DNA from 4 places in the Aliivibrio logei genome. Region 3 is predicted to be linked to each of the others. Evidence: predicted binding sites of a transcription regulator. Region 3 holds the regulator's gene; each other region holds the start of a gene.
The links. The regulator PurR, encoded in region 3, represses purine synthesis genes. The targets are predictions, from matches to a motif close to TNANGNAAACGTTTNCNTNA.

Region 1 (5,843 bases), on a different contig from region 3:
AAACAGACTCATCCGCTTAAAGGCTTCAAGTAATTTAACAGAGCAAGAAACAATCAATAAAGCTCAACAATTAGGCACCGCAAGTGCCATTATATCAAACAATAATTGCTATTATTTTACAGATGAACAATGGTTAACATTAAATCGAAAATTAACAATTTTACATTAACCTTTATTCTTTTTCTTTAAGATGAATGATAAGAAGATCAATCCCTTCTCCCTTCTGGGAAATAGTCGTGTGTGTATTTGCAAGGATATAGTTGATCTGCTCTTCATCTAAAGAATAAGGAAGCATGACTCTCAAATCAGAAATACCTTCAATTCGAGCTAAACGGATTAACCGAATAATATTCGATTCATCATTTATGTGTGTCGAGAGTACGTTTAATGCTTCTAAACGTAATCGTTCTTTTAATGGTGTTTTGTCATGTACAGATGCATTCCAAACTGTTCCGAACGTGGGAATAATACTTTTTAACGCTTGAGAAAACGTCCATTTTTGATTACTTGAGTCAACGAGAAATGAACCATAATTAAACTCAATAACATTACTCATAATTGCCCTCGATATATTCCAACATCGACCTTCAACATCCTATTGAAAAGCACGATTTTCAAACTAACTATTATAAGTATCCCCAATATTAAGCCTATCGCAAGTAGAAAAATCGATGCAGATCACAGTTAGGAATTATCAACTCTTATCGTTATCATAGTGATAACACATGGTTTACACACATACATTTTGGCAACAAAAAAGCCGCTACAATGAGCGACTTTATTATTATTTTTATCGTTAATATTGAATTAACTGTCCATTAAATGGGGATTTTTTGAGATAATCGGATCTATCTTAATTTCATATTCATTAAAATATATTTTACATGGACTATGTTCACGTTTCGTTGTGACTTGTTCATCTGAGTATTGAATGGTCACTCTTGGGTACACTCGCTCAGTAACTTTAACAACGTTCTCTGCTAATTGCTTTCTTAGCTCTTCTTCTGCTGATTGGAATCGAGTCATTGATTGTGTTATCTCTTTACTTGATTCTTCTTTCATCGTTTTAACACGCGTTGTCTGTTCTTCTGTTCTTTCTGATTTAGGGATCTTTGCTAGCTCCATTTCAGCACGAACGACTTTCATTGTGTTTTCTTGCGCTGCTTTATATTTCGCATTTAAATCTGCAATGTTTTCTTTGTATTTATCAAAACGTGTAAATGCTTTTACTAACGTTTCAGTGCCAGCGGTAGCCCCAAGATTCACAGTTGTAATTGTAGAACCTGCATAAATCTCTCCACCAACAATAGAGCCATTACGCCCAGAGCTATCCATTACGGAAACTGCATTTTTACTTTTTATAAAACTCTGAATGGCGTGTAAACCTAACTCAATATCGCCAGACGCTTGTAAATTAGCCGATTGAACAAACTTAGCCGTTATTTTACCACCGGCTTTAACAAAACAAGAGTAGTCCTCACCAGCTTCTACTTGATGACCAATGATCCCTTTCATCGCAATAATATCACCATGAGCTTGCACATCTGCAGATTCAATAAACCCGCCAACGGTAATACTGCCTGTCGCTCTAACAATCATCTCCGGTGCAATATCACCACTGATAATCACGCACCCTTTAAACTTGACATGGCCCGTTGAGATATCAACCGCATTTAAACAAAGCGCATTATCAACTTCAGCACCTTCTGCATTTACCCAAGGCATGCCAGAGGTTGTTGCAATTAACAATTCAGGATCTTGAGGAGAAATCCCCGCACCTTTTCCTGCTCGTAATTTGCTGTTTTTTCCTGCCGTCGCATGAATCACTTCACCTTTTACAGTAAAACCATCAATGCCTTTTGTGGGAGGCGTTCGACGGATTAATTCATCACCTTCAACCACCGTGATTGTCTCACCAAGATCGCGCATATCAACTTTATCTTCTTCACCCTCTTTCTCTTGAGGCTGTAAAGCTTGTTCACGAAAATCTTCAACCAGTGCAGTAAAAATAGCGTTAGAACCATCAATAGGCTCTTTGCCTTTTGCGACCAATTGAGAAATTCGCTCTCCAGCAGCTAAGTTTCGACCTAGTACCATTATTTTCTTTAAGGCATTTCGACTGATACCGCGAGTCACTTCCATGCTGGTTAATGCCGCTATGATGTCCGTACTTTGTACATCTCGACCACCATAGGCACCAATAACAGACATCGTTGCTTTCATATCGCGCTCTTCTACAGCAAGGAACACTTCGGCATTACGACGTTCTGCAATTTTTCTATTTTGGTGATGAGCAACGATGCCACTTTTAACATCGTTAATGATCGTCATTATGATTTTTTCATCAAAGAAAAAATCCAATGCCCCAATCTCTTCTAAAGAATCTTTAAACCCTTTTAAGGTGGGTTCAGCATCCGGCTGAAAGCTATCAGGAAAACATAACACTACTGTGCCGTCATCCTGTATTAAAGTTAAAAGAGAAGCCCACATATTCATCACTCTTATATATTATATCGTCACAACAAAAAATCTTGTTGTGACTTTATTTCGTATTTAATTGAACGACATTCTACAGTTCAAAATCATCTAAATCCATGTCGGTGTCTTGACGTTCAAAAAGCGCCACTAAATCGTCATGACCACCAACAAATTTACCATCAAGGAAGATCTGAGGCACAGTATTAACTAAAATGCCCTCTTTATCTTGGATCAAGCCAACCATTTCTTCTTTGCTTAAATCAACACCAACGGTTAATACTTTATACTTAATGCCTTTATCGTCCAAAATCGCTTTGGCTTTAACACAAAATGGGCATACTGTTTTAGAGAACATAATATTTTGATAGGTAGTTAACATGTGTTTACTCGTCTTTTTATATAAATAAGGGGCCGTCATTCATCACTATTTATTCGATGAATTAACACTAAATAGAAAACATTGGATACAACTGTAGCTCAGGAACAATTTTATGTAGTTGCTCTTCGTCCATCGCAATGTCTTTTGCAGAATCACATAAATGTTGCGCATCTTTCTTAATATCGACTTTATGTTCTTCCATCTTCATCTTAATTGACGATTGAACATCAACAAATTGTTGCTGTAACTCTGTGAAATTAAGTTCGCCATTCTGCATTTTATCTGACAAAGAGTTAAACACGCTTGCAAACAATTCTTTGTCTAAGCTCTTAATCATGACCTCAAAATCTTGCTTCCATGACGTATCCACTTCTTTAAAGAAGTCATGCTCTAGCATCATATCTTTGCCACGATAGAATTTTTGTTTTGCAACATCACCGTAATCATTAATTTTCGTTTTAACAGAATCAAATGATCCTTCTGCATTAAATGACGTTTCAATTTCGCTAACAAAATCTTGAGCAGCAAGAATGCCTTTATCTGTAAAATCAACCACTTCTGGAATATAGCCAGACACCTGCTTCTGATATTCTTCGATCGCTTGTTTTTGCTCTGAAGAAAGCGCTAACTTATCACCATTAACAAATACGTTACCATTGCCATCAATGCGTAATTTATCTTGCGCTTTTTCGACTTTTATTTCTCCTTTAGGAGTTAACAAAACATCGTTTTCGATCGTCACTGGACACATGCTAGCGAAACTGCTGTTTGATACGAATAGCATCGCCATTGCTAGTAATTTATTTGATGACATTTTAGCCTCTTTTAAACTATTTTTTCTTAATCAGACAGTGTAACTGATACCGACTCTATTGCTCAACATCCTTTCGACAATAGAAAAAAACAAGCATAAAAAGCAATCGTTTGCTTTTTATACTGGCAGAGCTCCAGAGTTCTGGTATGATGCTCTCTGTTTTTACACATAAGTTTATATAGGAATTCTATAATGAGCCTTTCCGAACAAGTACTTGCCGTGAATGATGATTTACCAATCCGTACGGACAAGCCGGTGCATAGCGGTAAAGTCCGTTCAGTTTATTGGTTAACAGAGGAAGATAGCCGTCGTCTTATCAAAGAGAAAGGCTATAACGTGGCACCTGACGCCCCTCTTGCTATTATGGTGATCAGTGACCGCATCTCAGCATTTGATTGTATTTGGCACGGTGAAGGCGGACTTAAAGGGATTCCGGGGAAAGGCGCGGCTCTAAATGCTATCTCTAACCATTGGTTCCAATTATTTAAAGATAATAATTTAGCGGATAGCCATATTTTAGATATTCCTCATCCATTTGTTTGGATTGTTCAAAAAGCAAAACCAGTCATGATTGAAGCGATTTGCCGTCAATACATTACGGGTTCAATGTGGCGCGCTTACACCAATGGTGAACGTGAATTCTGTGGTATTCAGATCCCTGAACGCCTAGAAAAAGACGAAGAACTGGCTGATCTTTTATTAACGCCATCAACAAAAGGCGTTTTAAAAGGCATTGAAGGTGTTCCTGAAGTTGATGATGTAAACATTACCCGTAAGGACATTGAAAACAATTTTAATGCTTTCAACTTCTCTTCGATTGAAGATATCGCCTTATACGAAAAACTGTTAAAAGAAGGTTTTGCGGTTATCTCTAAAGCCTTAAATGACATTGACCAAATTTTTGTTGATACAAAATTTGAGTTTGGTTATGTTAATGACGCACAAGGCAACGAAAAATTAATTTACATGGATGAAGTTGGTACGCCTGATTCATCACGTATTTGGGATAAAAACGCCTACCGTTCTGGTCATATTATTGAAAATTCAAAAGAAGGTTTCCGTCAGTTCTTGTTGAACCACTTCCCTGAACCTGACATTCTTTTGAATAAGAACCGTATGAATGAGCGCTTTGCGTTAGCAACTGAGAACTCATTGCCACTCGAAGCAATGATGGACTTATCAAAAACATACTTAGACATTGCAGCTAAAATCACTGGTGCGCCAATTATGTTAAGTGATAATCCAAAAGCAGAAATAATTAAAGTATTAAAAGAGCAGTATCAACTGGTTGATTAATACCAATAATCGTAACTAACGATTCTATTGATTACTAATAAAAATGGCGACCGCATTGGTCGCCATTTTTGTATCTCTCTATTTCAAATAAAAACAAACAATGTTGTGATTATAGGAAATGAACCGTTAGGTTAAGTGAAGCGAAATCAATGTTTTCGTCACCTACTGTGAAGTTGTTATAACCAGCACCAACAGTGAACATTGGGAAGATATTGTATTCAACACCTAAACCAAAGAATGGATCAACACCGTCATCTTTACGGTAACCATCAGCTTCCCAGCTGTGCATGCCTGCTTTACCGTAAACATGTAAAGGACCGAAATCGATACTTGGCTTAATTGCAAAGTTTACAGACGTTACATCTGTTGATTGGCTACCGTAATCGTAAGAACCTAGGTTCCAAGCACCCATTTCAACACCGATGAAAGGCAAAATACCAGTACCAACGTGCGCACCGTATACTGTTGAACTTTCGCCTCTGTAATCAGCTGAACCCACTTGTGCACCAGCGTAAATCCAAGAATCAGCAGCCGCTGTTGTAGAAACGCTCGCTAGAACTAACGCTAAAAGTGTCTTTTTCATTTTCAATCCTATTTTCAAAAGGGAGCGGCAATCTTTGCCGCTCTTTTTAATATTAATTATATTAAAGCAAATTGTATGCCGATATTGTTATATATTATTCTATACACTAACAATCAGCAATGGCGTTTTTCACTCGTTTGTCCGAAACAGGGTATGGTGTACCAAGTTGTTGAGCAAAATAACTCACTCTAAGCTCTTCTATCATCCAACGAATGTCTTTTACTTTATCGGGTATTGGCTGCCCTTTCGGGATCTTGTTTAACAATTCTTTGTATTCATTATTAACACTGTCA
Region 2 (5,843 bases), on a different contig from region 3:
GTATCCGCAACTTGAACTTGAACTTGTGTTATCAAATCAAACGTTCGATCTCGTTGAGCAAGATTTTGATTTGGCGATTCGTTTAGGTCGATTAAGTGATTCAACAATGATGGCAAAACGCTTATCTAGCCGACAAGTACGAGTATGCGCATCGCCTGCTTATATTGAAAAATATGGTGAACCACATACCTTGTCTGAACTCTCTCAGCATAATTGTTTAGTTGGCAGTTTGCCTATTTGGCGATTCATTGAAAATAAAAAAGAAAAAAGTGTAAGAGTAAAGGGATCGGTTCATTGTAATAGTGGCGCAGCCCTAACGAATGCTGCTTTAAAAGGATTAGGCATTGTTCAGCTGCCTGATTTTTATGTTCAAGAATCAATGGATAAAGGGGAATTAGTCGAAATACTGGTTCCATATAGAGAGCCTAAAGAAGGTATTTGGGCGGTATATCCCAACAATCGACACCTTTCAACAAAAGTTCGTTTATTGGTTGAGTTCTTAGCAAAAGAGTTAGCAGAATAGAATGGTAGATTTAGACGAGAATAAGAACGCGACGTTCTATATGCAAAGAGCGATAGAGCTTGCCTCAATCGCAGAAGGTGAAGGTGAAGTTCCTGTTGGTGCCGTTATTGTGCTAGATGGCGAGATAATAGGAGAGGGCTGGAACCGTTCAATTGGAACTCATGATGCTACTGCTCATGCTGAGATGATGGCGATTAAGCAAGCGGGGCAAGCCGTTGAGAACTATCGACTGGTTAACGCGACGTTATATGTCACTCTTGAGCCTTGTCCAATGTGTGCTGGCGCCATCGTACAGAGTCGAATTAAACAGGTTGTTTTTGGTGCAGCGGATTTAAAAACAGGGGCATCAGGCAGTGTCATTAATTTGTTTACAGCAGCCACTGCTTTTCATTTTGTTGAGTGTGAATCTGGATTAATGGCTGATGAGTGTCGTGAACAGCTACAAGCTTTTTTTAAGCGTAGACGAAAAGAGAAAAAAGAAGAGAAACAATTGCAGCGAGAGGCTGAAAAGAAAGACGAATTAGAGAGTAAATAACAGAAAGCAGAGACAAAAAGGCAAGTTCACAGTTAATTTGCCTTTTTAAAGTACGTTAACAAAGGAGGAATAAAGGTAATTAACGACAAAAGAGAGCTTCATTTTCATCAAAAAGAGATAGTGCATAAGTGCGTTGGCGATGAAGTACTTTTTTATGGTTATTTAATAATTTACGTCGACGCTGAGTACTTCCCCTAAGCGAGGTTTGTGTTTTTAGTTTTCTTCTATTAGAGATCATTGATCCCCCTTCCATTTAACAAGCAAAAAATTAAGGTTAATCACTTACCCTTAATTCGAGTGATTTTCTAATCTATTTAGCTCAGAGTATGTGGTAATTGTTACCGTTATATGAACGTTCTCATCGAGTCAGCCGTTATCATCCTAATGCCTTTTTTATACAGTAACAAATTACTGACTTGAAACTGCGTGGCTTGTCGTAGACGTTGCTGATGACAATGGAACATCAATGACAGTTAAATCTTCAACGGTGATATCTTCTTGGATTAACTTGTTTGCTTGTTCTTGTTCATAACCAATAATACTTTGGTAATAACGACGGATGTTTTCAACGTAGTTTTGAGCTTCATCACCACGAGCAAATCCATAGCGAAGGTATTTGTAATAACGTTTCTGGCGTAACAAAGGCAAATTGTCTTTTACGTCTGTCCATGAATTAGGATCGCCCCCTAATCGTTGTGTTAAACGACGGGCGTCCATCATGTGTCCGAAACCAATGTTATAAGACGCTAAGGCAAACCAAATTTTCTCATGTTCGGTAATGGAATCTGGTACACGTTTTACTATACGACGTAAATACTCAGCTCCCCCGCGAATGCTTTCTTCTGGGTCTAATCGATTTTTAACTCCAACAGATTGAGCCGTTGGTAAAGTGAGCATCATCATGCCTCGCACACCTGTAGGAGATTTAGCAATAGGGTTCCAATGTGACTCTTGGTATGAGAGAGCGGCTAAGAAACGCCAATCAAAATCCCCTGCGTATTTTTTAAATAAAGGTTCCCATTTCGGTAACTTACTTTCTAGTGAACGAATGAAAGCACGTGTATCAACGTAATCGAACGTTTCTACGTGACCAAAATATTTTTCTTCTAGTAATGCTAATTTACCACTGCTTTTTAGCTCACCAAAAAACTCAATCAATAATGCCTGAAGGCTATCGTCTTCTGTTTTTTGTAAGAACCAAGCGATAGGTTGATCTTCGGTTAACTCAAAAGCGACAGCGAGATCGGGATGAATTCGTTGGGTAAGAGACAGCTCAACCGAATCGGCTAAGGTGTAATGTATTTCACCGCGTGCGACTTGTTTTAATAGTTCACTTACATCCGTATTATCTTCTGTAGACCATTCTAATTTTTTATATTTTTCTTTTAATTTTAATAAAGTGCCTTCAAAACTAGAATCTTTCACAATCGTTAAGTTTTCATCTAATTCTGTGAGGTTTTTGATATTTCGAGGGCGCCAGTTTCCTTTTTTATATACGACCTGTTGACTAACATAATAATAAATTGGTCCGGTACGAAAGTTTTCTAGACGTTCAGGGGTAATGGTCATATTAGCGGCAACAATATCGACTTCGTTGCGGTTTAGCGCTGGGAATAAACCTGAATACGTATAAGCAGGCGTGATTTCTAGTTTTACATTTAGCTTTTCAGCAAAGGCTTTCGCAAGATCATAATCAAGCCCTGTAGGACCGTTCGAGCCAATATAATAAGAGAGTTGATTATTTAATGTACTGACTCTTAAGATGCCACGTTCTCTTACTTGCTCTAGTTTTGTTTTTGGTTCTGATTCTACTTGGCAACCCGTTAAGGTAAATACAAGCGTAGAAATAACTAGGCAAGATTTTAGAAGACGATAATATCGGATGTGGCTCAAGTCAGAATGCTCTTTTAAATAAGTAGGGCGTAGTTATATCAAATGGGAGAAAAAGAGGCAAAAGCGCAGTAACAAATTAGAACAATAAAGAGAGATTAAGGCCAACATTTGCATCAAGTGTACATTTTATATTCAAATTCATTAAAACAGAGGGGCGTTTCTCTTTTTTTGAAAAAAAATACGCAAACGGTTGCTTTGGGTGTTACTTCACAAAACAAAATCCTTTATAATGCGCTCGCAATACCAGAGGTAACATCGGCATAGTCGCTATGTGATATGAGTAATTAATTGAGTTGATTGCTTTTAACATCATGAAACTATTCCAATATTACCTTTAATTCATTGCCAAAGAGACCTAAGTACATGAGAATTTTGCGTGGTTCACCTGCTCTATCTGTATTTCGTGTTAATAAGCTGCTTGAGCTTTGCCGTGAACTGAGTTTACCTGTAACAGGTATTTATGCTGAGTTTGCCCATTTTGCTGATGTAAAAGCTGACCTTGATGCGTCTGAAGTTGAAAAGTTAGAAAAACTACTGACTTATGGTCCAACGATTGAAGAACATGAACCTGAAGGGTTGTTGCTTCTTTCTGCCCCTCGTCCGGGTACTATCTCTCCTTGGTCTTCAAAATCTACTGATATCGCCCATAACTGTGGTTTATCAAATATCGCACGTTTAGAGCGCGGTACTGCTTATTATGTAGAAACCTCTGAAACACTTTCTGAACTTCAATTAGTCGAACTAAAAGCCATTCTTCATGATCGCATGATGGAAGTGGTCTTTACTGATTTTGAATCGGCAGCGGCATTGTTTACGGTTGCAGAACCGATTCCTTATGCTGAAGTTGATCTACTTGTCGGTGGTCGTAAAGCGCTAGAAAACGCAAACGTTACCCTAGGTCTTGCATTGGCTGAAGATGAAATCGATTACCTTCTTGAAAGCTTTACCGAAAAACTAGGTCGTAATCCGACTGACATTGAATTAATGATGTTTGCACAAGCGAACTCAGAGCATTGTCGCCACAAGATTTTCAATGCAGATTGGACTATTGATGGTGTGAAACAAGATAAAACCTTGTTCAAAATGATCAAAAACACCTTTGAAGTTACCCCTGAGCATGTACTTTCTGCTTACAAAGATAATGCCGCGGTAATGACGGGGTCAACCGTTGGTCGCTTTTTCCCTGATCCAGAAACACGCCAGTACAACTACCACCAAGAGAAAACACATATCTTGATGAAAGTTGAAACCCATAACCACCCAACGGCAATTTCTCCTTGGCCGGGTGCATCAACAGGTTCTGGTGGTGAAATCCGTGATGAAGGCGCAACCGGTATTGGTGGTAAACCAAAAGCTGGTTTGGTTGGTTTCTCTGTATCTAACTTAAAAATTCCTAACTTTGTTCAACCATGGGAAACGGATTTTGGTAAGCCAAGCCGTATCGTAACCGCACTTGATATTATGCTTGAAGGCCCTCTAGGCGGTGCAGCATTTAACAATGAATTTGGTCGTCCAAATCTATTAGGTTACTTCCGTACTTATGAAGAAAAAGTAAATTCACACAATGGTGAAGAAGTTCGTGGTTACCACAAACCAATCATGCTTGCGGGTGGTTTAGGTAATATCCGTGATGATCATGTTCAGAAGAAAGAGATCCCTGTGGGCGCAAGCTTAATTGTTCTTGGTGGTCCAGCAATGAACATCGGTCTTGGTGGTGGTGCTGCATCGTCAATGGCATCAGGTCAATCGGCTGAAGATCTTGATTTTGCTTCAGTGCAACGTGAAAACCCAGAAATGGAGCGTCGTTGTCAGGAAGTTATCGACCGTTGTTGGCAGCTTGGTGATGCAAACCCAATTGCATTTATCCACGATGTAGGCGCAGGTGGTATTTCAAACGCATTACCTGAGCTTGTTGATGATGGTGAACGTGGTGGTATCTTCAATCTACGTGATGTACCAAATGATGAGCCGGGCATGAGCCCACTTGAAATTTGGTGTAACGAATCTCAAGAACGTTATGTTATGGCTGTTGCTGATAAAGATTTAGCAACGTTTGAAGCGATTTGTAAGCGTGAACGTGCACCTTATGCCGTCGTTGGTAAAGCAACAGAAGAGCGTGATCTAAAATTAGAAGATTCACATTTCGACAATACGCCAATTGATATGCCAATGGACATCCTTTTAGGTAAGACACCTAAGATGCACCGTGATGCTAAGACACTAAAAGCAAATAACTCGGCGCTTGATTGTTCTGGCATTGAATTGAATGAGGCGATTGAGCGTGTTCTTCGTTTACCTACCGTCGCTGAAAAAACATTCCTAATCACCATTGGCGATCGCTCAGTAACAGGTCTTGTTGCTCGTGATCAAATGGTTGGTCCTTGGCAGGTTCCTGTTGCGAACTGTGCAGTAACAGCGGCAAGTTATGATACTTACCACGGTGAAGCGATGTCACTGGGTGAACGTACACCAGTTGCTTTATTAGACTTTGGTGCATCAGCACGTTTAGCGGTTGGTGAGGCAATTACAAACATTGCAGCAACGAATGTGGGTGATATTAAACACATTAAACTGTCTGCAAACTGGATGTCTCCAGCGGGTCACCCTGGTGAAGATGCGGGTCTTTATGAAGCAGTTAAAGCCGTTGGTGAAGAGCTTTGCCCTGCACTTGGTTTGACTATCCCGGTGGGTAAAGACTCTATGTCGATGAAAACCAAATGGGAAGAAAATGGCGAGCAGAAAGAAGTGACGTCTCCACTTTCTCTTGTCATCACTGCTTTTGCTCGAATTGAAGACGTCCGTAAAACAGTGACTCCTCAGTTAAGAACCGACAAAGGTGAAACATCGTTAGTTCTTATTGACTTGGGCAACGGTAAAAACCGCATGGGTGCA
Region 3 (5,843 bases):
TGATGATACGGCTCTGTTTTTTTCTACAGCTACCGAAGTCTCCGTATTATTCGTACTTTGACAACCAACCACACTAGACAATGCCGTAGCAATTATTGCCATCTTAAAATATTGTTTCATTCTGAACCTATTTTTATTATATGAATAGACAAAGTGCATGTGCACTTTTTTCGAATCCTACTACATAACAACAATTAAATCAGTATTTACAATGAGTTCACGATTAATTATAACGATTGCATTATAGGTATAAAAAAGCCGCTCAAATAAGAGCGGCTTTAACATTATCTTTTTTATCGATGATTAAACTAAAATCAATCACCAGCAAACATGTACCCTTCACCATGAACAGTAACAAATATTTGAGGATTTTTTGGATCCACTTCCATTTTGGCACGCATTCGCCTGATCAAAACGTCAATCGTTCTGTCATTTGGCGCATCAACACGGTGGCTGATCATATTTAAAATACGTTCACGTGATAATACCGTGTTCGGATAAGACGACAAAGCAACTAATAGCTCATATTCGGCTTTCGTTAACTTAACTGGCTCACCATTGTTCGATAAAGCACGACGTTGAATATCAAACGTCCACTCCCCGAAACGAATTAAATTTGATTCATCTAATTCTACGGGTTCATTTGCTAATGACATACGCCAAAATAGATTTTTAACTCGGACTAAAAGCTCACGTAACTCCACAGGTTTTGTTACGTAATCATCCGCACCCATCTCTAAACCTACGATGCGGTCAATACTATCAGTTCGTCCTGTAACTAAAATAATACCAATATTAGACTGGCTGCGTAATTCACGCGCCAATAATAAACCATCCTCTCCTGGTAGGTTTATATCAAGCATAATTAAATCAACTTTTTGTTCAGCCAAAACAGTTCGCATTTCTGCGCCCGTTTCAGCCTCGCTCACTTGATATCCCTCGGCTTCAAAATAGCCTACAAGCTTAGAGCGAGTTACCACTTCGTCTTCAACAACTAAAATGTGATAGCTCATAATTTTCTCTTTTTTTTATGGTTATTAGGATGGTTCTTATTACATTCTATTCATATATTGTAATAATGCCAATTCTCAATTGATATTTCTGTATATTATTTGATTCAGAACAAATCTTGTCGCGTATTAATCTTTGCTAATATCTTTATACACCCTGTTAATGATAGGTGCTATTCCTTTTCACACTTATGCCGTACAATTATTTAGTCAATTTTTTGGAGCTTATTTTACATGAACGAACTAAATGCATTTAATGAACAACGTGCTGAAATTTATTGGTGGTTATCTAGCCTATTTGCACACGAGCTAACTAAAGAGCAATTAGAGCAGTATAACAGTTTTGAGATTCGTACCTTTTTAACGAACCTTTCTGAAACTCCAGAGCTAACCGACTCTATTTCTTCAATTGTAACAAAATTGAATGAATTACAAACACGCGAAGATGCACAGCTTGAACTATCGGCTGACTTCTGTGAAGCGTTCTTAGGCTCTGATAAGAACAGTGCGCTTCCTTATGCTTCAATGTATTTAGATAAATCACGCCTTCTTAATGCGAAACCGGCACAAGATATGCGTGATTTATTAGAAAAATACAACATCACTCAAAAAGCTGAATTCAATGAACCTGCAGATCACATTGCTATTGAGTTAGATTTCTTAGGCAATCTAATTGTCATGACGAATCAGCAAACAACGGAACCAGAATTCGAGCAATTCATGGCCGCACAACTGCAATTTATTAACGAGCAGTTATTATCTTGGGCGCCACGTTTTAACCAACTTTGTTCTGAACGAGATACATTTGGCTTCTATGCTGCCGTTACTCACTTCCTTGTTACGTTCTTAGAATTGGATGTAAAATTCCTAGCGGGCGAATAACAAAAGCATGTACAACTGGTAAGATAAGTTAACAATAGTGTGATATATATCAAAACGACTATTAAAATTTATTAAATCAGCAATTGTTTGCGCTACGCTTTATAGATAAAATGTGAACGCAAACGATAAAATTTGAATATCAATGAAAACCGCATTTATCGCGGTTTTTTTCATTTATACCACCTAGATTATTCTCTAATCTACTATTGGTAATATACTCACAGGGCCTATTTACCTTCCAACAATCTTTATTAAAAAATAAAGAGAGACTTTGACACTATTGTTGGAACATAAATAGCCCCTTAATAAATTAAGGCTTTTAATATGGCTACCATTAAAGACGTTGCGAAACTTGCTTCTGTTTCGACAACCACCGTTTCTCATGTAATTAACAAAACTCGATTTGTTGCAGAAGCAACTCAAAAACGAGTATGGGAAGCCGTTGAAGAACTAAACTATGCACCGAGTGCCGTTGCTCGTAGTTTAAAGTGCAACACAACTCGAACTATCGGCATGCTAGTTACCCAGTCTTTTAATCCATTTTTTGCCGAAATGATGCACGGTGTTGAGAACTACTGTTACAAGCAAGGTTACACATTATTTATGTGTAATACCGAAGGTGATCTAGATAAACAAAAGCACTACCTTCGTATGCTGGCAGAAAAACGTGTCGATGGCTTATTAGTTATGTGTTCTGATCTAAATGAACAGTTATTAGCACAACTTGAAAAAAACACAGAATTACCAATGGTAATCATGGACTGGGGTCCAGATAGCCCTCATACCGACAAAATTATTGATAATTCTGAAGAAGGTGGTTATTTAGCAACAAAACACCTGATTGAAAATGGACACACAAAAATTGGCTGTGTTACCGGTCAGCTTGATAAAGCAACCTGTAAAGAACGAATTCATGGTTTCTACAGAGCTTTATCTGAAGCAAATTTAACGTCAAATCCAGATTGGATATTTGAAGGTGATTTTGAGTGTTCTTCTGCCTCTAAATCTGTTGAAAAAATGCTACAGATGGAAGATAAACCAACTGCATTATTTTGTTTTAACGACATTATGGCATTAGCGGCTATCAGCAAAATTCAACAAACTGGCTTACGTGTACCTGAAGATATCTCAATCATTGGTTACGATAACATTGAACTTTCTGCATATTTCTCTCCACCATTGACGACGATTCACCAACCTAAACGTCGCGTTGGTAAGACCGCCGTTGAAATATTGTTGGAACGAATCAAAGATAAGCACCATGAAAGACGCATTTTTGAAATGCATCCAGAAGTGGTAACTCGGAAAAGTGTCCATAAACTGTAACAATGAGTGATGCATTAATCATAAATATGCAAGTGAAAAAATATTTATTTATTTAAAACTTGAACTGGCATAACAGAAAATCATCCTTATTTTCTGAACCAATGTCACATAACTTACAAGTGGACAACATTTCATTTTATTGATTACTATATCATCTTAACTGTCACGAACAGGGCAAACTGTGCGAAAGCTCAGGACGCAAAGCTTCCGGCCTACGTATTTATATAAGGTAGCGGGGTTGCCGATGGCAGGTATTTATATCTACACATTGTTAATTTTTACTTAGAAATAACAATGTGTGGTTTTGAACTTGCTACTATTTCCTCGGGCTCAGTTGTTTAGTGACATAGACTTACTAACCGAGAATTATTGCAATGGATAAACCAATACTAAAAGATTCACTTCGATTACTTTCCTCTCTAGGGAAAATCACTTCACGCTCCATGTTTGGCGGCTTTGGTGTTTTTATTGATGACACAATGTTTGCACTTGTTGTTCAGGACAGACTGCATTTGCGAGCAAGCGATAACACTATTAATTTATTTAAAGACCAAGGTTTTGAACCTTACGTTTATAAAAAACGTGGTTTCCCCGTGGTAACTAAATATTTTGCTATTTCACCTGAATGTTGGGATGAACCTGATTCAATCCTAATTCAAGCTGTTGTTGCTTTAGATGTTGCTAAAAAAGACAAAGAAAAACAAAAAACAGCAGGTCCCTCTCGAATTAAGGATTTACCCAATCTAAGATTAGCGACAGAGAGAATGCTGAAAAAAGCAGGAATAACGACCGTAAAAGAACTAATGGAGACGGGATCTGTAAACGCTTATAAAGCGATTCAACAGACTCATTCAAGTTCTGTTAGTGACGAATTACTGTGGTCGCTTGAAGGAGCGATTAAAGGTACTCACTGGTCTGTTATCTCTACTGATATTAGAAATGAATTAAGAAAACAACTTTAAATACATTTTCCTACATTTATTTTACATTCGCCCTACTCTTATGTTGTCTTTACCTGTATAAATTAAAGACAACATAAGGCTAGGAAATGAATTATGAATAAAAAATTACTCTTATTAATCACTCTTCTTACAGCCTTTGCTGTTATCTTTTTTAACTTTGGTCATCTATTTACTCTAGAGCAGGCTAAGGCATACCATCAAGCCCTTCAAAGTGACATCCAAGAAAACCTTTTCTTTTATAGCACCCTTTATTTCTTTGGTTACATTACCGTCACTGCATTATCAATACCAGGCGCCGCAGTAGTCACATTGCTTGGTGCGGCCTTATTTGGTTTTTGGTGGAGCTTATTATTGGTTTCTTTTGCCAGTTCCATTGGTGCTACTATTGCCTTCCTAAGCAGCCGTTATTTATTAAGAGAATGGGTTGATCGTAAATTTGGGGACAAATTAATTTCCATCAATCAAGGTATTGAAAAAGATGGCGCTTTTTACTTACTGACTCTTCGTTTAATTCCTATATTTCCATTCTTTCTTATTAATTTAGTCATGGGATTAACAAAACTAACCGCCGCTCGGTTTTACTTATTTAGTCAATTAGGCATGCTGCCCGGAACCATGGTATTTTTAAATGCCGGAACTCAATTAGCTGAAATAACCTCACTATCAGGGTTAATATCACCAAATATACTCGGCTCTCTTGCTCTTCTTGGTTTATTTCCAATCGTTGCAAAATTTATTATTAGTTATGTTCAGAAAAAACGCACCTCTTAAAATTGCGAATAAGAGATAGACATTATTCTATCTCTTATTCCTTCTCTCACTGATTACCTGCAGGATTCATTTTACGTTCATGTTTAATAATTTATACTGCCTGTAGTTTAATTTTTAGAGTGCGTATTTATGTTTACTCGTCAGCCATTAGCTATACTTATATTTAGCCTCTCAATGTGTTTATCGCCATTGAGCTTTGCTCAAGATCATGCAATTCCCGCAGTTCAAGATATTACCCTCCCTCTCAATACAACCATTGAGTTTGATGAAGACCGTGATGAAATTATCATGGCTGTAGAACAAGGCCTTATTAAGCCTTTCTCTGCTCTTTATCAGACAGTAAACCAAGACCTTTATGGCAGAATCATAAAAGTTGAGTTAGAAGAAGACGATGATGAATGGACTTATGAACTAAAACTTATCTACGAAAATCAGATCATAAAAGTTGAATACAACGCGTCTTCTCTTCAAATGCTAGAGCTTAAAGGCCGTCATCTACAAAAGGTTATAAAATAATAATATGAAAATTTTAGTTGTTGAAGATGACCAACGTTTAGGTCAACAAATTATTGACGCTCTCGAAGCAAACAACTGGACACCAGAGCTTTCTCAAGATGGTATTGATGCATTATACCGTGCAACGTCAGAATCTTGGGATGCCATTGTTCTCGATCTAGGTTTACCTAAATTGGATGGGTTGACGGTACTTAAAGGCTTAAGAGATGAATCAGTCAATATTCCTGTCATTATTTTAAGTGCTCGTGATACGTTAACTCAACGCATTGATGGCCTTAATGCAGGGGCTGACGATTACTTAACGAAACCCTTTGAATTACCAGAGTTAATCGCCCGCTTACGCGTTCAACTTCGTCGCGCTTCAGGCAGTGCCTCT
Region 4 (5,843 bases), on a different contig from region 3:
AGAATTAACGGGTCGTTACCGTGAAAATCGCCCAGGTTATCCTGGTATCGCGATTTCAGATCCAAGCCACTTATCTTGTGTTAGTAACGATTTTGGTTATGACCATGTATTTTCTCGTTACACTCAAGCGGTTGGTTCAAAAGGTGATGTGTTATTTGGTTTGTCGACTTCGGGTAACTCGGCCAATATTTTAAAGGCGATTGAAGCGGCTAAAGAAAAAGGCATGAAGACCATTGCACTGACTGGTAAAGATGGCGGAAAGATGGCAGGTCTTGCTGATGTGGAAATTCGTGTTCCACATTTTGGATACGCCGATCGTATTCAAGAGATCCACATCAAAATTATTCATATAGTGATTCAACTGATTGAAAAAGAAATGGAAAAATAATCCATTGAATTGCGAATAAAGGAGTAACGCAAGAATGTGTGAATTGCTCGGAATGAGTGCAAATATACCAACGGATATTTGTTTTAGTTTTAAAGGTTTAGTTCAACGTGGCGGCAATACTGGTCCGCATCGTGATGGTTGGGGGATTACTTTTTATGAAGGGAAAGGATTTCGTACATTTAAAGACCCTAAACCAAGTTGTCATTCTAAAATTGCAGAATTGGTTCAAGACTACCCTATAAAAAGTAATGCAGTAGTGAGTCATATTCGACAAGCTAACCGAGGGGAGGTGAATTTAGAAAATACACATCCTTTTACGCGTGAATTATGGGGGCGATACTGGACTTTTGCACATAATGGGCAGCTTACAGGGTTCGATGAATTATCAACTGGGCGTTTTCGTCCTGTCGGTGAAACAGACAGTGAACGTGCTTTTTGTTGGTTATTAAACCAGCTTGAAGAAAAGTATCCAGAACCACCCCAAGATATGATGCTGATGTTTGAATATATTTCAGAATGCAGTGATCAACTAAGAGCGCTTGGTGTTTTTAATATGCTATTGAGTGATGGTGAATACGTAATGACGTATTGCTCGAATAATTTGCATTGGATCACTCGACGAGCTCCTTTTGGACAAGCTTCTTTGATTGATGAAGACGTGACCATCGATTTTCATAAAGAAACAACACCAAACGATGTCGTGTCAGTGATTGCAACTCAACCTCTGACTGATAATGAAGAATGGCATAAAATGAAAGTGGGTGAATATGCTCTGTTTCATTTTGGCGAACTAAGTGCCGGAAACCACGATACGGTGCTTGATATGGCGCCGCCACCTTCTGAGTGTCCAGTAAATACATAATAAAATATAAACGTCATCTTATGGTTTAAGATGACGTTTTTACTAAGTGATATTATCTTACTCTTCTGTTTCTAATCCAAATGTTCCTAGCACATCTCCATCAAGAACTGCTTTTCCATCTGTCATTATTAAACGCTCTTCTATAATCCAATTAGCAACCATAGGGTAAATGACGTGTTCTTGAGCTTGAACACGTAAAGCGACATCTTCAGCTGTATCTTCGTCAAAAATAGGCACTTTTGCTTGAAGAATAACAGGACCTCCATCGAGCTCTGGCGTGACAAAATGAACACTTGTACCATGTTCTTCATCTCCGGCGTCAATCGCACGTTGGTGAGTATGTAATCCTGTATATTTAGGTAGGAGAGAGGGGTGGATGTTCAGCATCTTACCTTGATAACGTAAGACAAAATCTGCACTTAAAATACGCATAAAACCGGCCAGAATAATTAAATCAGGCTGATAAAGATCGATAAGAGTAGATAGTGCGATATCGTACTGCTCACGATCTTCATAGCCCGCAGCACTTAAGCTGTGTACGTCAATACCGGCATTAATTGCACGTTGTAGTCCATAAGCATCGCTTTTATTTGAAATAACCGCAGAGATGCGTGCATTTGGAATTTTGTTACCACAAGCATCGATAAACTCTTGTAGGTTACTGCCGTTTCCTGAAACTAATACAACAATATTCTTCATCATAATCTTTTTTAGTTATTGTTTAATGAGAACCATTCGAACACAAATTACAGATATAAAAAAGGTGACCGAATAATTGATCACCTTTTATTTATTCTTTATGAACTAGTTCAAAGTTTGTAAGTCCCGATTAACGGATCTCAACTTGTTCTTCGCCTTGCTCTGCTGCTGCTACTTCGCCAATAACCCAAGCGTTTTCGCCTTCCGCATTCAATAATGCGACAGCTTGTTCTGCTTGTTCTTTTGGAAGGGCAACAATAAGACCAACACCACAGTTAAAGGTACGGTACATTTCGTAGGTATCTACGTTGCCTTTTTCTTGTAGCCAGTTAAAGATAGCAGGCCACTCCCAACTCTTACCATTAACAACTGCTTTAGTTCCTTCAGGAAGTACTCGTGGAATATTTTCCCAGAAACCGCCACCCGTAATATGAGAGATAGCATGAATATCATGCTCTGCAATCATTTTAAGTGCTGATTTAATGTAGATTTTTGTTGGTTCAATTAAATGGTCTGCAATCGTTCTGCCATTTAATTCTTCTGTAAGATCCGCATTTGATACTTCAAGGATTTTACGAATTAATGAATAACCATTTGAGTGAGGGCCACTTGAACCTACAGCGATTAATGCATCACCTGCAGCGACTTTAGTGCCATCAATGATGTCTTCTTTCTCGACAACACCGACACAGAATCCAGCAACATCATAATCTTCGCCTTCATACATGCCTGGCATTTCAGCCGTTTCACCACCGATCAATGCACAACCAGCTTGAATACAACCTTCACCAATGCCCGTTACTACTTGAGCTGCGACATCAATATCGAGTTTGCCTGTTGCATAATAATCAAGGAAGAACAGAGGTTCACCACCTTGAACAATTAGGTCATTTACACACATAGCCACTAAGTCGATACCGATCGTATCGTGCTTGTTTAGGTCTAAAGCTAAACGAAGTTTAGTTCCTACGCCATCAGTACCAGAAACTAAAACAGGTTGTTTATATTTCGTTGGAAGTTCACATAACGCACCAAAACCACCAATGCCACCCATAACTTCTGGGCGACGAGTACGTTTCACTACGCCTTTAATTCGATCAACAAGTGCATTACCAGCATCAATGTCTACGCCAGCATCTTTGTAGCTAAGAGAAGTTTTGTTGTCGCTCACGGTGGTGTCCTCGCCATAGGTTGGATTTCAAAAATCCGCGCCATTCTAACAGCACAATGTAAAAAGGGAAACGTTTGCGTAAGGAAATTTGGAGAAATTTTGTAATTAAAAATGAGTAAGTTAGTTATTTGAGAATGACGGCATAAATTATTTTAATGTGTAGTCATTTTTTATATGAAAAGTATGTATAATTGAAAGGTTTGATTAATGTATCTGGAGTCAGAAATGAAAGTTGTTGAAGTAAAACATCCGCTAATAAAACATAAAATTGGTTTAATGCGCGAAGGCGATATCAGCACTAAGCGTTTTCGTGAATTAGCAACTGAAGTAGGTAGCTTACTTACTTATGAAGCAACATCAGACTTTGAGACAGAAAAAGTAACTATCAATGGCTGGAACGGCCCTGTTGAAGTTGACCAAATTAAAGGTAAAAAAGTAACGGTAGTGCCAATCTTACGTGCAGGTCTTGGCATGATGGATGGCGTTCTTGAGCACATCCCAAGTGCGCGTATCAGTGTTGTTGGTATTTACCGTGACGAAGAAACGTTAGAGCCTGTACCTTACTTTAACAAGTTAGCGTCTAACATCGATGAGCGTATTGCTTTAGTTGTTGATCCAATGCTAGCGACTGGCGGTTCTATGATCGCAACGCTTGACCTTTTAAAAGAGAAAGGCTGTAAGAACTTTAAAATTCTTGTTCTTGTTGCTGCTCCTGAAGGCATTGCTGCATTAGAAAAAGCGCATCCAGATGTTGAGCTTTATACTGCGGCTATCGATGAGAAGTTGAATGATAAAGGTTACATCATTCCAGGTCTTGGTGATGCTGGTGATAAGATCTTCGGTACTAAGTAATCTGCACCATTAAGTAATTATATTTACTGGATGCTTTAAGTATTAAAAAAGGATTGATGGGTAACCATCAATCCTTTTTATTTACCCTAGGTCTAGACCTTAGATTTATTTATCATCTTCCATTTGTGTATTATCAACAACATGGTTTTCACCTAAGTCATCAGGAAGAATTAAATTAAGAGCAATAGCTACAATCCCACAAAGACTTACGCCCTGTAAGTTAAAATCGCCAATACCCACAGCCATACCACCAATACCAAATACCAAGGTAACGCCAACAATGGTTAAGTTACGTGCTTTATGTAAATCAACTTGGTTTTTAATCAGAGTATTTAGACCAATCGTCGCGATTGAACCAAACAGTAAGATCATAATGCCACCCATTACAGGGACTGGAATAGTTTGTAATATTGCGCCTAATTTACCCACAAGAGCCAAAACAATCGCACAGACGGCAGCCCATGTCATGATCACTGGATTAAACGCTTTAGTCAGCATTACCGCACCAGTCACTTCACTGTAAGTTGTATTTGGTGGCGCGCCAATAAGAGAGGCTGCCATGGTTGCAATGCCATCACCAGTAATGGTGCGGTGCAAGCCTGGTTTTTTAAGGTAGTCTTTTCCGGTTACATTTGAAATTGCCAACATATCACCCACGTGCTCAACCGCAGGGGCGATGGCGACGGGTATCATAAATAGAATGGCATTAATGTTAAATTCAGGATAAGTGAAGTTGGGTACTGCAAACCATGCGGCTTGTTGTACTGGCGTAAAATCAACGATGCCGAAAAGCAAACTTAATGAGTAGCCAACAATGATGCCTGAGAGAATAGGTAATAATCTAAAGAACCCTTTTGAAAAAACACTTACCCCAATTGTGGTAAATAATGATGCAGCGGCAATCCAGAAAGCCAATTGGTCATCAACTAATTGAAATCCACCATCGCCTGTTTTTCCTAACGCCATATTAACCGCTGTTGGCGCTAAGCCTAGGCCGATCACCATAATTACAGGGCCAACAACAACAGGAGGCAGTAATTTATGAATGAAAGCGACCCCTTTCACTTTAATAACGGCACCTAACGCAACATAAACTAAACCGGCAACCATTAGGCCACCCATTGTTGCTGGGATCCCCCATGTTTGGGTTCCATAAATAATAGGAGCAATAAAAGCAAAAGAAGACGCGAGGAAGATAGGCACTGAACGACGAGTAACAAGTTGAAAAAGAAGAGTACCAACACCGGCACCAAAAAGAGCGACGTTAGGATCGAGTCCAGTAAGAAGAGGAACAAGAACAAGGGCACCAAATGCAACAAAAAGCATCTGAAAACCTTGGAATAAATTGTATAGCATTACTATTTCCAGTAGTGAATTTGAGGGATTCTATCACTTTTATAATAATAAATATCTTGATTTTAATCGTGAAAAAATAAAACTTTTACACAAAGTATCACTCTAATAGCTTGAAAGTTAGATCTGAGTCAATTCGAATCCTTGCTGAATAAGGGGATAGCCCTTATTATCAGCGGTAAATTATAAAAGTATTTATAGGTTGTTTGATGTTACGTATTTTTTGTTTATTAATCTTTATGGTTGCGGGGCCTGTGTGGGCCCAGCAACAAGCAGATATCTATCATACTGAAGTTCAGTTAACTGCCTCTGATAATGCTGAAAGTGTGGCAAAGACAGAAGGCTTGGTTAATGTACTAATTAAAGTATCAGGTCAAAGAGACATCGCTAATAACGGTGTAATAAAAAAAGCACTGACACAAAGCGATCGTTATGTAACTCAAATGAGTTTTGTTGACCATAAAGATGCCCCTCGCGGTATGAAATTAGGGTATAACCCAAAAATGGTGACGCATTTA

Region 1: the regulator PurR is predicted to act here: its motif matches at 3,770-3,789, upstream of A6E04_RS04290 (phosphoribosylaminoimidazolesuccinocarboxamide synthase).
Region 2: the regulator PurR is predicted to act here: its motif matches at 3,048-3,067, upstream of purL (phosphoribosylformylglycinamidine synthase).
Region 4: the regulator PurR is predicted to act here: its motif matches at 3,183-3,202, upstream of purM (phosphoribosylformylglycinamidine cyclo-ligase).

The regions. Positions count from the first base shown of each region.
Region 1 is NZ_MAJU01000008.1:44,110-49,952, reverse strand. It holds gene A6E04_RS04315 (SulA-like leucine-rich domain-containing protein) at 1-169, shown strand, start outside; gene A6E04_RS04310 (hypothetical protein) at 173-556, opposite strand; gene A6E04_RS04305 (flagellar assembly protein A) at 808-2,490, opposite strand; gene A6E04_RS04300 (glutaredoxin) at 2,570-2,857, opposite strand; gene A6E04_RS04295 (DUF2884 family protein) at 2,925-3,671, opposite strand; gene A6E04_RS04290 (phosphoribosylaminoimidazolesuccinocarboxamide synthase) at 3,864-4,967, shown strand; gene A6E04_RS04285 (outer membrane beta-barrel protein) at 5,077-5,550, opposite strand; gene hrpA (ATP-dependent RNA helicase HrpA) at 5,657-5,843, opposite strand, start outside.
Region 2 is NZ_MAJU01000011.1:242,867-248,709, reverse strand. It holds gene A6E04_RS11675 (LysR substrate-binding domain-containing protein) at 1-523, shown strand, start outside; gene tadA (tRNA adenosine(34) deaminase TadA) at 525-1,058, shown strand; gene A6E04_RS21320 (hypothetical protein) at 1,138-1,296, opposite strand; gene mltF (membrane-bound lytic murein transglycosylase MltF) at 1,467-2,951, opposite strand; gene purL (phosphoribosylformylglycinamidine synthase) at 3,315-5,843, shown strand, end outside.
Region 3 is NZ_MAJU01000029.1:164,203-170,045, reverse strand. It holds gene A6E04_RS18855 (hypothetical protein) at 1-120, opposite strand, end outside; gene torR (two-component system response regulator TorR) at 315-1,013, opposite strand; gene torD (molecular chaperone TorD) at 1,245-1,892, shown strand; gene purR (HTH-type transcriptional repressor PurR) at 2,217-3,218, shown strand; cyclic di-GMP riboswitch class I at 3,382-3,464, shown strand; gene A6E04_RS18835 (TfoX/Sxy family DNA transformation protein) at 3,593-4,180, shown strand; gene A6E04_RS18830 (TVP38/TMEM64 family protein) at 4,274-4,951, shown strand; gene A6E04_RS18825 (PepSY domain-containing protein) at 5,081-5,467, shown strand; gene A6E04_RS18820 (response regulator transcription factor) at 5,472-5,843, shown strand, end outside.
Region 4 is NZ_MAJU01000012.1:192,363-198,205, forward strand. It holds gene lpcA (D-sedoheptulose 7-phosphate isomerase) at 1-388, shown strand, start outside; gene A6E04_RS12915 (class II glutamine amidotransferase) at 423-1,250, shown strand; gene purN (phosphoribosylglycinamide formyltransferase) at 1,308-1,949, opposite strand; gene purM (phosphoribosylformylglycinamidine cyclo-ligase) at 2,080-3,120, opposite strand; gene upp (uracil phosphoribosyltransferase) at 3,346-3,972, shown strand; gene A6E04_RS12935 (uracil-xanthine permease family protein) at 4,078-5,328, opposite strand; gene A6E04_RS12940 (DUF2066 domain-containing protein) at 5,535-5,843, shown strand, end outside.